Regions from separate parts of the Streptomyces sp. SudanB182_2057 genome, predicted to be linked through region 2. Evidence: riboswitches for the same ligand, from Rfam matches in the RefSeq annotation. Region 2 holds a riboswitch; the other holds the start of a gene.
The links. Region 2 has a riboswitch for ZMP and ZTP ahead of ACSURM_RS03565 (bifunctional 5,10-methylenetetrahydrofolate dehydrogenase/5,10-methenyltetrahydrofolate cyclohydrolase). Riboswitches for the same ligand answer to the same signal wherever they lie in the genome.
Positions count from the first base shown of each region.

Region 1 (6,981 bases), 2.5 Mb from region 2:
CGAACTGGGCCTGCGCCGCGACGCGGAGACGGTGTGGGTGCCGGGCTCGCTCCGCCTGCTGACGACGGTCCTGCGGCACGCGCCCCGGGCGCTGTTCAGGCGCCTGCCGCTGTAGCGCCCCGCCGGGGGCGCGTCACGGCGCGACGCGCGGGGCGTACACCTGCGCGTGCCCCGGCTGGACCGGGACGACCGGTCCCCCGAAGGTGTACTCGCGCAGCTTGCGCCAGACGCTGTCGGCGCCCTGTTCGTACAGCGCGAAGCCGGTGCACGACCACTCCGCCTCGTAGTCCGCGAGTTCCTCGAAGGCGCGGTCCATCGCCGCCTCCTCGATGCCGTGCGCGACGGTGACGTGCGGGTGGTACGGGAAGAGCAGCTCGCGCGCCACCGGCCCGGACGCCTCCCGGATCCGCTGCTGGAGCCGGGTGCACGCCTCGGCGCCCGCCGCCACGCGGACGTAGACCACCGGCGACAGCGGGCGGAAGGTGCCGGTGCCGGACAGCCGCATCGGGAACGGCCGGCCCGCCGCGGCGACCTCGGTCAGGTGCTTGTCGACCGCGGGCAGGTCGGCCTCGTCCACCTCGGTCGGCGGCAGCAGTGTGACGTGGGTGGGGATGCCATGAGCCGCGGCGTCGCCGAAGCCCGCGCGCCGCTCCTGGAGCAGGCTGCCGTGAGGCTCCGGGACCGCGATCGACACGCCGATCGTTACGGTCCCCACGTCGTCTCCTGTCGTCGCGTCTGTCGTCGTCTCGGCCGCCTGGCCCGGCCGTTGGCATCGACTGTAAGGCCACGGGTGCCCCGTGGGCAGGCGCGGCGGAAGTGATGTGCAGCGCTCTGCCCGCGTGGGCCCGTGCGGTCGTACGCCTCAGTGCTTGGCCGGGAGGAAGCCCACGCGGTCGTACGCCTGCGCGAGGGTCTCGGCGGCGACGGTCCGCGCCTTCTCGGCGCCCTTGGCGAGGATCGAGTCCAGCGTCTCGGCGTCGTCCAGGTACTGGTGGGTGCGCTCGCGGAACGGGGTGACGAAGTCGACCATGACCTCGGCGAGGTCGGTCTTGAGCGCGCCGTACATCTTGCCCTCGTACTCCTGCTCCAGCTCGGCGACGGTCTTGCCGGTGAGCGTGGAGTAGATGGTGAGGAGGTTGGAGACGCCCGGCTTGTTCTCGGCGTCGTAGCGGATCACCGTGTCGGTGTCGGTGACGGCGCTCTTGACCTTCTTGGCCGTGGCCTTCGGCTCGTCCAGGAGGTTGATCAGGCCCTTCGGCGTGGACGCCGACTTGCTCATCTTGACCGCCGGGTCCTGGAGGTCGTAGATCTTCGCCGTCTCCTTGAGGATGTACGGCTTCGGGATCGTGAAGGTGTCGCCGAAGCGGCCGTTGAAGCGCTCGGCGAGGTCCCGGGTCAGCTCGATGTGCTGGCGCTGGTCCTCGCCGACCGGCACCTCGTGGGCCTGGTACAGCAGGATGTCCGCGACCTGGAGGATCGGGTAGGTGAACAGGCCGACGGAGGCCCGGTCGGCGCCCTGCTTGGCGGACTTGTCCTTGAACTGGGTCATGCGGGAGGCCTCGCCGAAGCCGGTGAGGCAGTTCATGACCCAGGCCAGCTGGGCGTGCTCGGGGACGTGGCTCTGCACGAAGAGGGTGCAGCGGTCGGGGTCCAGGCCCGCGGCCAGCAGCTGGGCCGCGGCCAGGCGGGTGTTGGCGCGCAGTTCCGCCGGGTCCTGCGGGACCGTGATCGCGTGCAGGTCGACCACCATGTAGAAGGCGTCGTGGGACTCCTGGAGGGCAACCCACTGGCGGACGGCGCCGAGGTAGTTGCCGAGGTGGAACGAGCCGGCGGTGGGCTGGATGCCGGAGAGCACGCGAGGTCGGTCTGCCATACCCCTCATTGTCGCAGAGGCACGGGGCGGGTCGGGCGGGTGGGGAACCGCGGGCCCGCCGCGGCCGGGCGCGCCCGCGCGGCGGGGCCGCACGGCGCGTGCGGCCCCGCGCTCCCTACGGGGTGTGTCAGCCGAGGTCGACCTGCGGGTAGAGCGGGAAGCCCGCCACCAGGTCCGTGGCGCGGCGGGCGATCTCGTCGGCGACCTTCTCGTCCAGGACGTGGCTCGCCTTGGAGGGGGCGCCGGACTTGGTGGTGCCCGGCTCGGTGGTGGTCAGGACGCGGTCGATCAGGGCCGCGACCTCGTCCATCTCCGCCGTGCCGAGGCCGCGGGTGGTCAGCGCGGGGGTGCCGACGCGGATGCCGGAGGTGTACCAGGCGCCGTTCGGGTCGGCCGGGATGGCGTTGCGGTTGGTGACGATGCCCGAGTCGAGCAGGGCGGCCTCGGCCTGGCGGCCGGTGAGGCCGTAGGAGGTGGCGACGTCGATCAGGTTGAGGTGGTTGTCGGTGCCGCCGGTGACGAGGGTGGCGCCGCGCCGCGTCAGGCCCTCGGCGAGGGCGCGGGAGTTGTCCACGATGCGCTGGGCGTAGTCCTGGAAGGCGGGCTGCCGGGCCTCGGCGAGGGCGACGGCCTTGGCGGCCATGACGTGCGGGAGCGGGCCGCCGAGGACCATCGGGCAGCCGCGGTCCACCTGGTCCTTGAGGGAGTCGTCGCACAGCACCATGCCGCCGCGCGGGCCGCGCAGCGACTTGTGGGTGGTGGTGGTGACGATCTGGGCGTGCGGGACCGGGTCGAAGTCGCCGGTGAGCACCTTGCCGGCGACCAGCCCGGCGAAGTGGGCCATGTCGACCATGAGGGTGGCGCCGACCTCGTCGGCGATCTCCCGCATGATCCGGAAGTTCACCAGCCGGGGGTACGCGGAGTAGCCCGCGACGATGATCAGCGGCTTGAACTCGCGGGCCTGGGCGCGCAGGGCGTCGTAGTCGATCAGGCCGGTGGCCGGGTCGGTGCCGTAGGAGCGCTGGTCGAACATCTTGCCGGAGATGTTCGGGCGGAAGCCGTGGGTGAGGTGGCCGCCGGCGTCCAGGGACATGCCGAGCATGCGCTGGTTGCCGAAGGCCTGGCGCAGCTCGGCCCAGTCGGCGTCGGTGAGGTCGTTGATCTGGCGGGCGCCGGCCTTCTCCAGGAAGGGCACCTCGACGCGGTCGGCGAGGACGGCCCAGAAGGCGACGAGGTTGGCGTCGATGCCGGAGTGCGGCTGGACGTAGGCGTGGCGGGCGCCGAACAGTTCGCGGGCGTGTTCGGCGGCGAGGGCCTCGACGGTGTCGACGTTGCGGCAGCCGGCGTAGAAGCGGCGGCCGATGGTGCCCTCGGCGTACTTGTCGCTGAACCAGTTGCCCATCGCGAGCAGGGTCGCCGGGGAGGCGTAGTTCTCGGACGCGATCAGCTTGAGCATGCCGCGCTGGTCGGCGACCTCCTGGCCGATGGCGTCGGCGACGCGCGGCTCCACGGCGCGGATGACGTCGAGGGCCGCGCGGAAGGCGGTGGACTCGGTGGAGAGGGGGGCGGCGTTCTCTGGCATGGGGACCTCCGGACGGTGTGCGTACAGCGTTCACGTTCGGCCCAGGCGCACGGCACTCTTACCGCTCGGGCCGCTCCCTGATGGTCTGTCCCATCCCAGCGCGCCAGTCACGGCCCGGGTGTCAGCGTACCGGGCGCGCCGGGCGGAAGATCCCGCGCCCACCGTGCGAGCGGGGTTAAGAAGGAGGTCGTCGTCGTATCCGGGCCGAGCCGGGAGTGTCCGTGACCGCTGCCGAAGAAGACCTCATCGCCCTCGCCGGGGCGCACTGCGCGCCCACCTACGATCCGCTGCCGGTGGTGCTCGCCACCGGTGCGGGGGCGTGGCTGACGGACGTGTCGGGGCGGCGGTACCTGGACCTGCTGGCCGGTTACTCGGCGCTGAACTTCGGGCACGGCCATCCCCGGCTGGTGGAGGCGGCCCGGCGGCAGCTCGAGCGGCTGACGCTGACCTCCCGCGCCTTCCACCACGACCGGTTCGCGGCGTTCTGCGCCGAGCTGGCGGGGCTGTGCGGGATGGAGATGGTGCTGCCGGCGAACACCGGCGCGGAGGCGGTGGAGGGCGCGGTCAAGACGGCCCGGAAGTGGGGCTACCGGGTGAAGGGGGTGCCCGCGGAGATGGCGAAGATCGTCGTGGCGGGCGGCAACTTCCACGGCCGTACGACGACCGTCATCAGCTTCTCCACGGATCCCGAGGCGCGGGCGGACTTCGGGCCGTACACGCCGGGGTTCGAGATCGTGCCGTACGGCGACCTGACCGCGCTGCGGGGGGCGCTGACGGAGAACACGGTGGCGGTGCTGCTGGAGCCGGTGCAGGGCGAGTCGGGGGTGATCGTGCCGCCGGCGGGTTATCTGGCGGGGGTGCGGGAGCTGACCCGGGAGCGGAATGTGCTCTTCGTCGCCGACGAGGTCCAGTCGGGGCTGGGCCGGACCGGGCGGACCTTCGCGTGCGAGAACGAGGGGGTCGTGCCGGACGTGTACGTGCTGGGCAAGGCACTGGGCGGCGGGATCGTGCCGGTGTCGGCGGTGGTGTCGAGCGCGGCGGTGCTCGGGGTGTTCCGGCCGGGTGAGCACGGGTCGACGTTCGGCGGGAATCCGCTGGCCTGCGCGGTGGCGCTGGAGGTGATCGCGATGCTGCGGACCGGGGAGTACCAGGAGCGGGCGGCGCGGCTGGGCGAGCGGCTGCACCGGCTGCTGGGCGAGCTGGCGGGGACGGGCCGGGTGACGGCGGTGCGCGGGCGGGGGCTGTGGGCCGGGGTGGACGTCGCCCCGGCGGTGGGTACCGGGCGGGAGGTCGCCGAGCGGCTGCTGGCCCGTGGGGTCCTGGTCAAGGAGACCCACGGGGCGACGATCCGGATCGCTCCGCCGCTGGTGATCGGCGAGGAGGATCTGGACTGGGGCGTGGAGCAGTTGCGGGCGGTGCTGCTCGGGGCCTGATCAGCGCAGGGGGATGTCGGTGCCGTGCTCGCCGGCGGGCCGGGGGCCGAGGATGCGCCGGTCGGATTCCTCGATGGCCACGTCGTTGATGCTCGCCTCGCGGCGGCGCATCAGGCCGTGCGCGTCGAACTCCCACAGTTCGTTGCCGTAGGAGCGCCACCACTGGCCGTCGGTGTCGCGGTGCTCGTACTGGAAGCGGACGGCGATGCGGTCCTCGTGGAAGCTCCACAGGCTCTTGCGCAGCGCGTAGTCCAGTTCGCGGCGCCACTTGTCGGTGAGGAAGGCGACGATCTCCTCCCGGCCGGTGAGGAACCGGTCGCGGTTGCGCCAGACGGAGTCCTCGGTGTAGGCGAGGGCCACCCGGTGGGGGTCGCGGGTGTTCCAGGCGTCCTCGGCCGCCTGGACCTTCTGCCGGGCGGTCTCCAGGGTGAACGGCGGGTAGGGCGGGCGGGCTTCGGGCACGGCGGCCTCCTCGGGGACGGGCCAGGTCGAGAACGGTCGTTCTCCATCGCTGCGACTAAGGTAGAGAACGACCGTTCTCGGCGTCAAGGAGACATGAGGAGCCCGGATGCCCGCCCCCGCCACCGAGGAACGCGACCGCCTGGACCGCGAGACCCTGCTGGACACCGCCGAGACGCTCTTCTACGCACACGGCGTCCAGGCGGTCGGCATGGACCGGGTCCGGGAGGCGTCCGGGCTGCCCCTGAAGCGGATCTACCGGCTGTTCGCGACCAAGGAGGACCTGGTCGTCGCCGTGCTCCGGCGGCGCGACCGGCGCTGGCGGGAGAGCCTGGCCGCGCACGTGGAGCGCGTCGCCGACCCGCGCGAACGGGTGCTGGCGGTCTTCGACTGGCTCGCCGCGTGGTTCGCCGAGCCCGGTTTCCGCGGCTGTGCCTGGATCAACGCCCACGGGGAACTGGGCGCGTCCTCGGAGGCGGTGCTGCGGGAGGTACGCGCCCACAAGGAAGCCTTCCGCGCCCAGTTGGCGGTCTGGGTCCGGGCCACGGGACTCCCGCTCGCCGAACCCGTGCACCTGCTGGCCGAGGGGGCCATGGTCACGGCGGGCATCACGGGCGACCCGGCCGCGGCGGGGCACGCGCGGGAGGCGGTGGAGGCGCTGCTCGGGGCGCGGACGGCTAGAGGATGACGTGCGGCAGGAAGCGGGCGTACTCGTCGGTGATCAGGCCGGTGGATTCGCGGATCCCGAGGCCCGCCGGTTCGCCGGCGACGACCCAGGCGCCGAGGACGACGTGGTTGCCGTCGAAGGCGGGCAGGGGGGCCAGCCGCTGGTAGCAGCAGGGGTCCTCGCGGGGGGCGGGCGGGGTGCCGGGCTCGTGGACGGTGATGCCGGCGCCCTCGCGGCCGAGCAGGGGCTTGGCGACGTAGCCGGTGGTGGCGGCCAGCTCGCGGGGGCCGTCCAGGTAGGCGGGCAGGAGGCTGGGGTGGCCGGGGTACAGCTCCCAGAGGACCGCCAGCAGGGCCTTGTTGCTCAGCAGCATCTTCCAGGCCGGCTCGATCCACAGGGTGCTGCCGGTGCCGCCGCCGTTGTCCAGGGTGTCCAGGACCTGGGGACCGAAGGCGTCCGTGGTCAGCCACTCCCAGGGGTAGAGCTTGAAGATGGCCCGGATGAAGCGGAGCCGGTTGTCCACGAAGCGGCCGGAGAGGGAGTCCCAGCCGATCTCCTCCATGGCGAGCCAGTCGGTGGCGAGGCCGGCCTGCTCCGCCGTCTCCTTCAGGTAGGCGACCGTCATCAGGTCCTCGCCGAGTTCGTCGGCGGCGGAGTGCGCGAAGTGCAGGGGGGCGCCGGGCGGCAGCAGCGCGGCCTGGGCGCGCCAGGCGTCCACCAGGCGTTCGTGCAGGGAGTTCCACTGGTCGGCGCCGGGAAAACGTTCCTCCATCCAGAACCACTGCGGGGAGGCCGCCTCCACCAGCGAGGTGGGCGTGTCGGCGTTGTACTCCAGCAGCTTCGCCGGGCCGGTGCCGTCGTAGCGCAGGTCGAAACGGCCGTAGAGAGACGGCAGTTCGGCGCGGCGGTGCCAGGACTCGGTGACCGCGGCGGCCACCCGCGCGTCGGTGATGCCGAGATCGGCCAG
Region 1 covers NZ_OZ186798.1:3,418,373-3,425,353, forward strand. Annotated here, with positions in the region: gene ACSURM_RS14595 (SDR family NAD(P)-dependent oxidoreductase) at 1-115, shown strand, start outside; gene ACSURM_RS14600 (2'-5' RNA ligase family protein) at 134-715, opposite strand; gene trpS (tryptophan--tRNA ligase) at 863-1,873, opposite strand; gene ACSURM_RS14610 (glycine hydroxymethyltransferase) at 2,001-3,455, opposite strand; ZMP/ZTP riboswitch at 3,488-3,576, opposite strand; gene rocD (ornithine--oxo-acid transaminase) at 3,677-4,888, shown strand; gene ACSURM_RS14620 (nuclear transport factor 2 family protein) at 4,889-5,350, opposite strand; gene ACSURM_RS14625 (TetR/AcrR family transcriptional regulator) at 5,457-6,035, shown strand; gene ACSURM_RS14630 (glutathionylspermidine synthase family protein) at 6,025-6,981, opposite strand, start outside.
Region 1: it holds a riboswitch for ZMP and ZTP, as region 2 does, so the genes downstream of both, ACSURM_RS14610 (glycine hydroxymethyltransferase) here and ACSURM_RS03565 (bifunctional 5,10-methylenetetrahydrofolate dehydrogenase/5,10-methenyltetrahydrofolate cyclohydrolase) in region 2, are expected to answer to the same signal.

Region 2 (6,981 bases):
ATGATCTCCGAGCGCATCCAGCCCGGTGTCAGGGCCACGGCCGTCGCGCCGCGCGGCCCGAGTTCGTGTCCGAGGGCGAAGGCCATGCGCAGGACGGACGCCTTGGCGAGGTCGTAGAAGAAGTTGACGCGGTAGGTGTCGCGGTTGTACTCGGCGGTGCCGTCGGTGACCTCCACGACCAGGCCGCCGGGCCGGCGCAGCAGCAGCGGCAGGGCGTAGTGGCTGGTGACGGCGTGGGTCTCGACGGCGAGGCGGAGCAGCCGCAGCCCGCTCGCGAGGTCGTGCTCCCACAGGGGGGTGTCCCACTCGAAGAGGTTCTCCCCGCCCCAGATGTCGTTGACGAGGACGTCCAGGCGGCCCCGTTCCGCGGCGATCCGGTCCACCAGGTGCCGTACGGCCGAGTGGTCGAGATGGTCGGCCGGTACGGCGATGCCCCGGCCGCCGGCCTCGGTGACGAGGTCGGCGGTGTCCTCGATGGTCTCGGGGCGGTCGTACTCCGAGCGGCGGGCGCGGGTGCTGCGGCCGGTGACGTACACGGTGGCGCCGGCCGCGCCGAGTTCCACGGCGATGCCCCGGCCCGCGCCCCGTGTCGCCCCGGCGACCAGCGCCACCTTGCCGTCCAGCGGTCCTGTCATGTCCTGCCTCCCGTGTGCCGTGCGTGCTGTGCCCTGCCACTCTCACGGGAATACCGGACATCTTCTGTCGGTGTTTCGGCGGCGCCCGGAATCAGTGCCCGCGGTCGATCCACTCCTGAAGGTGCGGGGCCTCCGCGCCGATGGTGGTGGCGTCGCCGTGCCCGGTGAGGACCTTGGTCTCGGCCGGCAGGGTGAGGAGGCGGTCGCGGACGGAGTCGATGATGGTCGGGAAGTGGGAGAAGGAGCGCCCGGTGGCGCCCGGGCCGCCCTGGAAGAGGGTGTCGCCGGTGAACACGGTGCCGAGACCGGGGTCGTACAGGCAGACGGCGCCCGGGGCGTGTCCGGGGGTGTGCAGGACGGTGAGGTCGGCGCCGGCGGCCTCGATGACCTGGCCGTCGAGGAGGTGTTGGTCGGGTGCGCGGTCCGGGTGGGTCTGCTGCCACAGCGGCAGGTCGTCGGGGTGCAGCCAGATCGTGGCGCCGGTCAGGTCGGCGAGTGCCGGGGCCGCGTTGACGTGGTCGTTGTGGGCGTGCGTGCACACGATGGCGGTCAGCCGGCGGTCGCCGACGGCGCGGGCGATGGCCTCGGCGTCGTGGGCGGCGTCGATGACGATCACCTCGCGGTCGTCGCCGACGAGCCACACGTTGTTCTCCACGTCCCAGGTGCCGCCGTCCAGGGTGAACTGGCCGCTGGTGACGAGGCGTTCGATCCGCGCGGTCATCACAGCACCACCACCGAGCGCAGCACGTCGCCGTGGTGCATCCGCTCGAACGCCTGCTCCACCTCGTCGAGTCCGACGGTCTCGGTGACGAACGCGTCGAGCGGCAGGCGGCCTTGCAGGTGCAGGTCGATCAGCATCGGGAAGTCACGGCTGGGCAGGCAGTCGCCGTACCAGCTCGACTTCAGGGCGCCGCCGCGGCCGAAGACGTCCAGCAGGGGCAGTTCGAGTTTCATGTCGGGGGTGGGGACACCGACGAGGACGACGGTGCCGGCCAGGTCGCGGGCGTAGAAGGCCTGCCGGTAGGTCTCGGGGCGGCCGACGGCCTCGATGACGACGTCGGCGCCGAAGCCGCCGGTGAGCTCGCGGATCGCCTCGACCGGGTCGGTCTCCTTGGAGTTGACGGTGTGGGTGGCGCCCAGGGTGCGGGCCTTGGCCAGCTTGCGGTCGTCGATGTCCACGGCGATGACGCGGGCCGCGCCGGCCAGGTTCGCCCCGGCGATGGCCGCGCCGCCGACACCGCCGCAGCCGATGACGGCGACCGAGTCACCGCGGCCGACGCCACCGGTGTTGATCGCGGCGCCGATGCCGGCCATCACCCCGCAGCCGAGGAGGCCCGCGACCGCCGGGGAGACGGCCGGATCGACCTTGGTGCACTGGCCGGCCGCGACGAGCGTCTTCTCGGCGAAGGCGCCGATGCCGAGGGCCGGGGACAGCTCCTGGCCGGTGGCGGCGAGGGTCATCTTCTGCCGGGCGTTGTGGGTGTCGAAGCAGTACCAGGGCCGGCCGCGCAGGCAGGCCCGGCACTGTCCGCACACCGCGCGCCAGTTGAGGATGACGAAGTCCCCGGGGGCGACGTCGGTGACGCCCTCGCCGACCGACTCCACGACGCCGGCGGCCTCGTGGCCGAGCAGGAAGGGGAAGTCGTCGGAGATGCCGCCCTGCTTGTAGTGCAGATCGGTGTGGCAGACCCCGCAGGCCTGGACGCGTACGACGGCTTCGCCGGGCCCCGGGTCCGGCACCACGATCGTCTCGACCCGCACGGGCTCGTTCCTGCCCGGTGCGATCACGCCGCGTACTTCCTGCGCCATGGCCTGTCCCTTCATCGAATGCCTTCGCCGACGACCCTACGACGCGACCGGTCGGCAGCGGGAAGGATCACGTACATGATCGCGGATCTTTCCGGCCGCCGTCGGCCGCGGCGCGGGGCGGGGGTCAGCGCAGGCGGACGGGGACGGCGTTCACCAGGCCGAGCAGGGGCGCCACGGGGGCGATGACCTGCTCCACCTGGCGCAGCTGGTTCAGTTCCCGCAGGTGCTTCAGCTCCCCCACCTGCTCGCTGACCTTCGGCACCCGGTCGCGGTACGGGGCCGGGATGTCACCGGCGGTGAGCGAGTCCAGCGTGGAGAGGGCGGCGAGCTTTCCGACGACGGGGGCGCCGGTGCCCGCCGCGTCCGCCTGGGGTGCGGCGATGCCGGCGATCCCGGCGGCCAGACCGACGGCGGCGGCGATGCGACGTGTTGAGATCATGCCCTCAGCAACGGCCCGGTCCTCCGGCCGGACACGGGTGGCCCGGCGGGCTCACTCGTGAGGCGGACCGCGGCGGCCGGGCTTGCCGGGGCCGCCGGGGCGGAGGAGTCTCGTCAGGGGGGCCGTGGCGGTCCGCTCACGGCGGGCCGCGGGCGCCTGAAGGAGGTCACCATGGGCAGCGCGACGGGCTCCGCTTTCGACGGCGAGACACTGCGCCGGGGCATAGAGGGCGATACCGGCAACACCCTTCTGTCGCTCTACGCGGACGACGCGCGGATCCGCATCGTCGACCGTGTCCACCAGCCCAGTCACCCCACGGAGTTGCACGGCCGGGTACAGATCGCCGAGTTGCTGGACGACGTCTACCGCCGCGACATGACGCACAAGCTGGAGCAGTGCGTCATCCAGGGCGACCACGCCGCCTACAGCGAGTCCTGCGAGTACGCGGACGGCACCCGGGTCCTGGCCGAGTCGATGCTCACGCTGCGGGACGGCAGGATCACCGATCAGCTGATCATCCAGGTCTGGGACGAGTAGCCCGGCCCGGCGGCGGAAGGAAGGTGGTCCCGAGGTCGTACACACGCTCGGTTACGCTGTACGCGGGCCGTGACTGGCGCTGAGGTGGAGTACCACCGGGGAGCGGCCCGTGAGGTCAGCCGCGCGCCTGGGCGAGAAGACTCGATCCGGTCCCAGGAGTGTGCAGCATGACCCAGACCCAGGCCGCCCGTCTGATGGACGGCACCGCGCTCGCCCGCCGCATCGTGGAGGACACCGCGCGGCAGGCCGCCGCCCTCACCGAGCGCACCGGCACCGCACCGTGTCTCGCGACCGTGCTGGTCGGCGAGGACCCGGCCTCGGTGACCTACGTCCGCATGAAGCGGAACCGCTGCCGCGAGGCCGGCATCACCTCCCGGCACGTCGCCCTCCCGGCCACCACCACGACGGACGGACTCGTCGCTACCCTGCGGGAGTTGTCGGACGACCCGGGGGTGCACGGCATCCTGCTCCAGCACCCGGTGGGCGACCACGTCGACGAGCGGGCCGCGTTCGAGGCGATCGCGCCGGAGAAGGACGTGGACGGTGTCACCTTCGCCTCGTTCGCCACGATGAGCTTCGGGCTGCCGGGCTTCGTCTCCTGCACGCCGGGCGGCATCGTGCGGCTGCTGGACGAGTACGGCGTCGACCCGGCCGGGAAGCGGGCCGTGGTGGTGGGCCGCAGCGCGATCCTCGGCAAGCCGGTGGGCATGCTGCTGCTGGCGCGGGACGCGACCGTGACGTACTGCCACTCGCGCACCCGGGATCTGTCGGCGGCGGTCCGCGAGGCCGACATCGTCGTGGCCGCGGTGGGCCGGCCGCGGCTGATCCGCGGGCAGGACATCAAGCCGGGCGCGGTCGTGATCGACGCGGGCTACAACCCGGGGAACGTCGGCGACGTCGACTTCGACTCGGCCGTGGAGCGTGCCTCGCTGATCACGCCGGTGCCGGGCGGGGTGGGTCCGATGACGATCGCCACGCTGCTGGAGCAGACGGTGACGGCGGCCGGGCGGCAACTCGGCGCGTAGGGGCGGCGGTACGGGTGCGAGGGCCCGGGGTGTCCGGCCGGAGCCGGAACCCAGGGCCGTACTCGGCAGCTCGCTGCCGGTGAATCGGCCGGGCCCGCCGACCCTCGCGGTGTTCGGCGGCGGTCTCGCCCTCGGCATGTACGTATGGGACATTCGCGCCGACGGGCGGGCGCCGTGGCCACGGGAGCGGCCATACTGGCCGTTGTGCGCGTTGCGATCATGACGGCGGGTTCCCGGGGCGACGCCGCGCCCTACACCGGGCTCGGACACCGGCTGGCGCTGGCCGGGCACGAGGTCACGCTGGTCACCCACGGCCGCTTCGAACCGCTGGTGGAAGGGTCGGGGGTACGGTTCCACGCGCTGCCGGTGGATCCGCTGGCCGAACTCCGGTCGCCGCGCGGCCGGGGTCTGCACCGCAGCGCCAGCGGGGCCGGAAAGCTGGCGCGCGTGGTGGATCTGGCGCGGCGCCTGGTGGGACGGATGACCGAGGACCTGCTGGACGCCGCGCGGGACAGCGAGGTGCTGCTGCTGTCCGCCTCGCTGGCCCCGCTCGGGCACACGATCGCCGAGGGGCTGCGGCTGCCGAGCCTGGGCGTATACCTGCAACCCCTCGCCGCCACCCGGGAGTTCGCCCCGCCGGTGCTCGGCGGCGGCGCCTGGGGCGGGCCGGTGAACCGGCTCGCCGGGCAGGGGGTGAGCCTGGCCGTGGAGCACGTCTTCTCCGGTGCCGTGCCGGCGCTGCGCGAGCGGCTCGGCCTGCCCCCGCTGGGCGCCACCGCGGCCCGGCGGGCCCGGGAGCGGCGGCGCTGGCCGGTGCACCACGGTTTCAGCCCCCTGGTGGTGCCCCGGCCCGCCGACTGGCGGGCGGGACTCGAGGTGGGCGGCTACTGGTGGCCGTACGACGTCGAGCGCCGGCTTCCCGTCGAGGTGGAGGAGTTCATCGCCGCGGGGCCGCCGCCGGTCTTCGTCGGGCTGGGCAGCGCCACCGTGCCGGACGCCGGGCGGCTGAGTGCGCGGGTGGTGGCGGCACTGCGGCGGGCCGGGCTGCGCGGGGTGATCCAGCGCGGCTGGGGCGGGCTCGCGGCCGACGGGGACGACATGCTGACCATCGGCGAGGTGCCGCACGCGCCGCTCTTTCCGAGGATGGCCGCCGTGGTCCATCACGCGGGCGCGGGCACCACGGCGGCGGGGCTGCGCGCCGGTGTGCCGGCGGTGCCGGTGCCGGTGCAGTTCGACGCGGGTTTCTGGTCCGCCCGGCTGGTCGCGCTGGGGGTCGCCCCGGCCGTCGTACCGCTGCGCCGGCTGACCGTGGACGCGCTGGCCGCGGCACTGGCACGGGCCGCCCGGGACCCGGCGTACCGACGGCGCGCCGAGGCCCTGGGCGCCCGGATCCGCGGCGAGGACGGCACCGCGCCGGTACTGACCGCCGTGGCCCGGCTCGCCGGCTGAGCCCGGGCCTGCCGCCCTCGCCTCCGGCCGCCTTCGACGGCACACCGGCACCTGGGCATCCCCGCCCCCGGACATGCATGGCGCCACCCCCGTGCTCGCCGCTCCCGACCCGCTGACCGATCGAGCCGGACCTGCCGCCCGCGCCCCCGCACCCGGCCGTGCCCCATGGCACATCGGCACCCCGGGGGATTTCGGATCACGGCCGGGCACCGTGCCATGCCGCTGCTCGCCGCCCCGGACCGGCTCGCCCACCGACCCGGCCCAGCCGCCCACACCTGGGCGCGAGCCCCCGGGCGTCAGCCGGTGGTCAGCACCATGCGGAAGCGTGCCGCGCCGGCCAGCATCTTGTCGTACGCTTCCCCGGCCCGTTCCAGCGGCAGCGTCTCGGTCATCGGGCGGATGCCGTGCAGGGCGCTGAAGGCCATGGTGTCCTCGATGTCCTGCGCGGTGCCGGAGGGATGTCCGCGGACCGCCCGGCCGCTCATGATCAGCTGTACCGGGCTGATGCCCAGCGGTTCGGGCGTGGCGCCGATGACGGTCAGTTCGCCGCGCGGGGCCAGGCCGTCCACGGTCGCGGTGATGGCCTCGGAGTTGCCGGCGGTGGCCAGGACGGCCTTCGCCCCGCCGAGGGCGGCCAGCGCCTCGGCGACCGGGGTGGATGCCGTGCTGTCGATGTAGTGGTGGGCGCCGAGCCGCTCGGCGAAGTCGGCCTTCTCGGCGCCCCGGGCGATCGCCACGGTCTCGAAGCCCATCGCCACCGCGTACCGCACGCCGAGGTGGCCGAGGCCCCCGAGGCCGAGCACCGCGACCAGGTCGCCCGGCTCGGCCGGACCGCGCCGCAGCCCGTTGTACGCGGTCACGCCCGCGCAGGCCAGGGGCCCGGCGTCGGCCGCCGAGAGCGCGTCGGGGATCCTGGCCAGGGCGTCGACGGGTACGGTCGTCCGCTCGCCGAAGCCGCCGTCGTAGGCCCAGCCGGGGACCTTCAGGTCGGCGCACACGATGAAGTCGCCCCGGCGGCAGGCCGGGCAGTGGCCGCACGCGCCGCCGAACCAGCCGACGACCACCCGGTCGCCGACGCTCCAGCCGC
Region 2 covers NZ_OZ186798.1:870,688-877,668, forward strand. Annotated here, with positions in the region: gene ACSURM_RS03540 (SDR family oxidoreductase) at 1-635, opposite strand, end outside; gene ACSURM_RS03545 (MBL fold metallo-hydrolase) at 727-1,356, opposite strand; gene ACSURM_RS03550 (S-(hydroxymethyl)mycothiol dehydrogenase) at 1,356-2,444, opposite strand; gene ACSURM_RS03555 (hypothetical protein) at 2,569-2,883, opposite strand; gene ACSURM_RS03560 (nuclear transport factor 2 family protein) at 3,055-3,420, shown strand; ZMP/ZTP riboswitch at 3,480-3,560, shown strand; gene ACSURM_RS03565 (bifunctional 5,10-methylenetetrahydrofolate dehydrogenase/5,10-methenyltetrahydrofolate cyclohydrolase) at 3,588-4,445, shown strand; gene ACSURM_RS03570 (glycosyltransferase) at 4,665-5,894, shown strand; gene ACSURM_RS03575 (alcohol dehydrogenase catalytic domain-containing protein) at 6,191-6,981, opposite strand, start outside.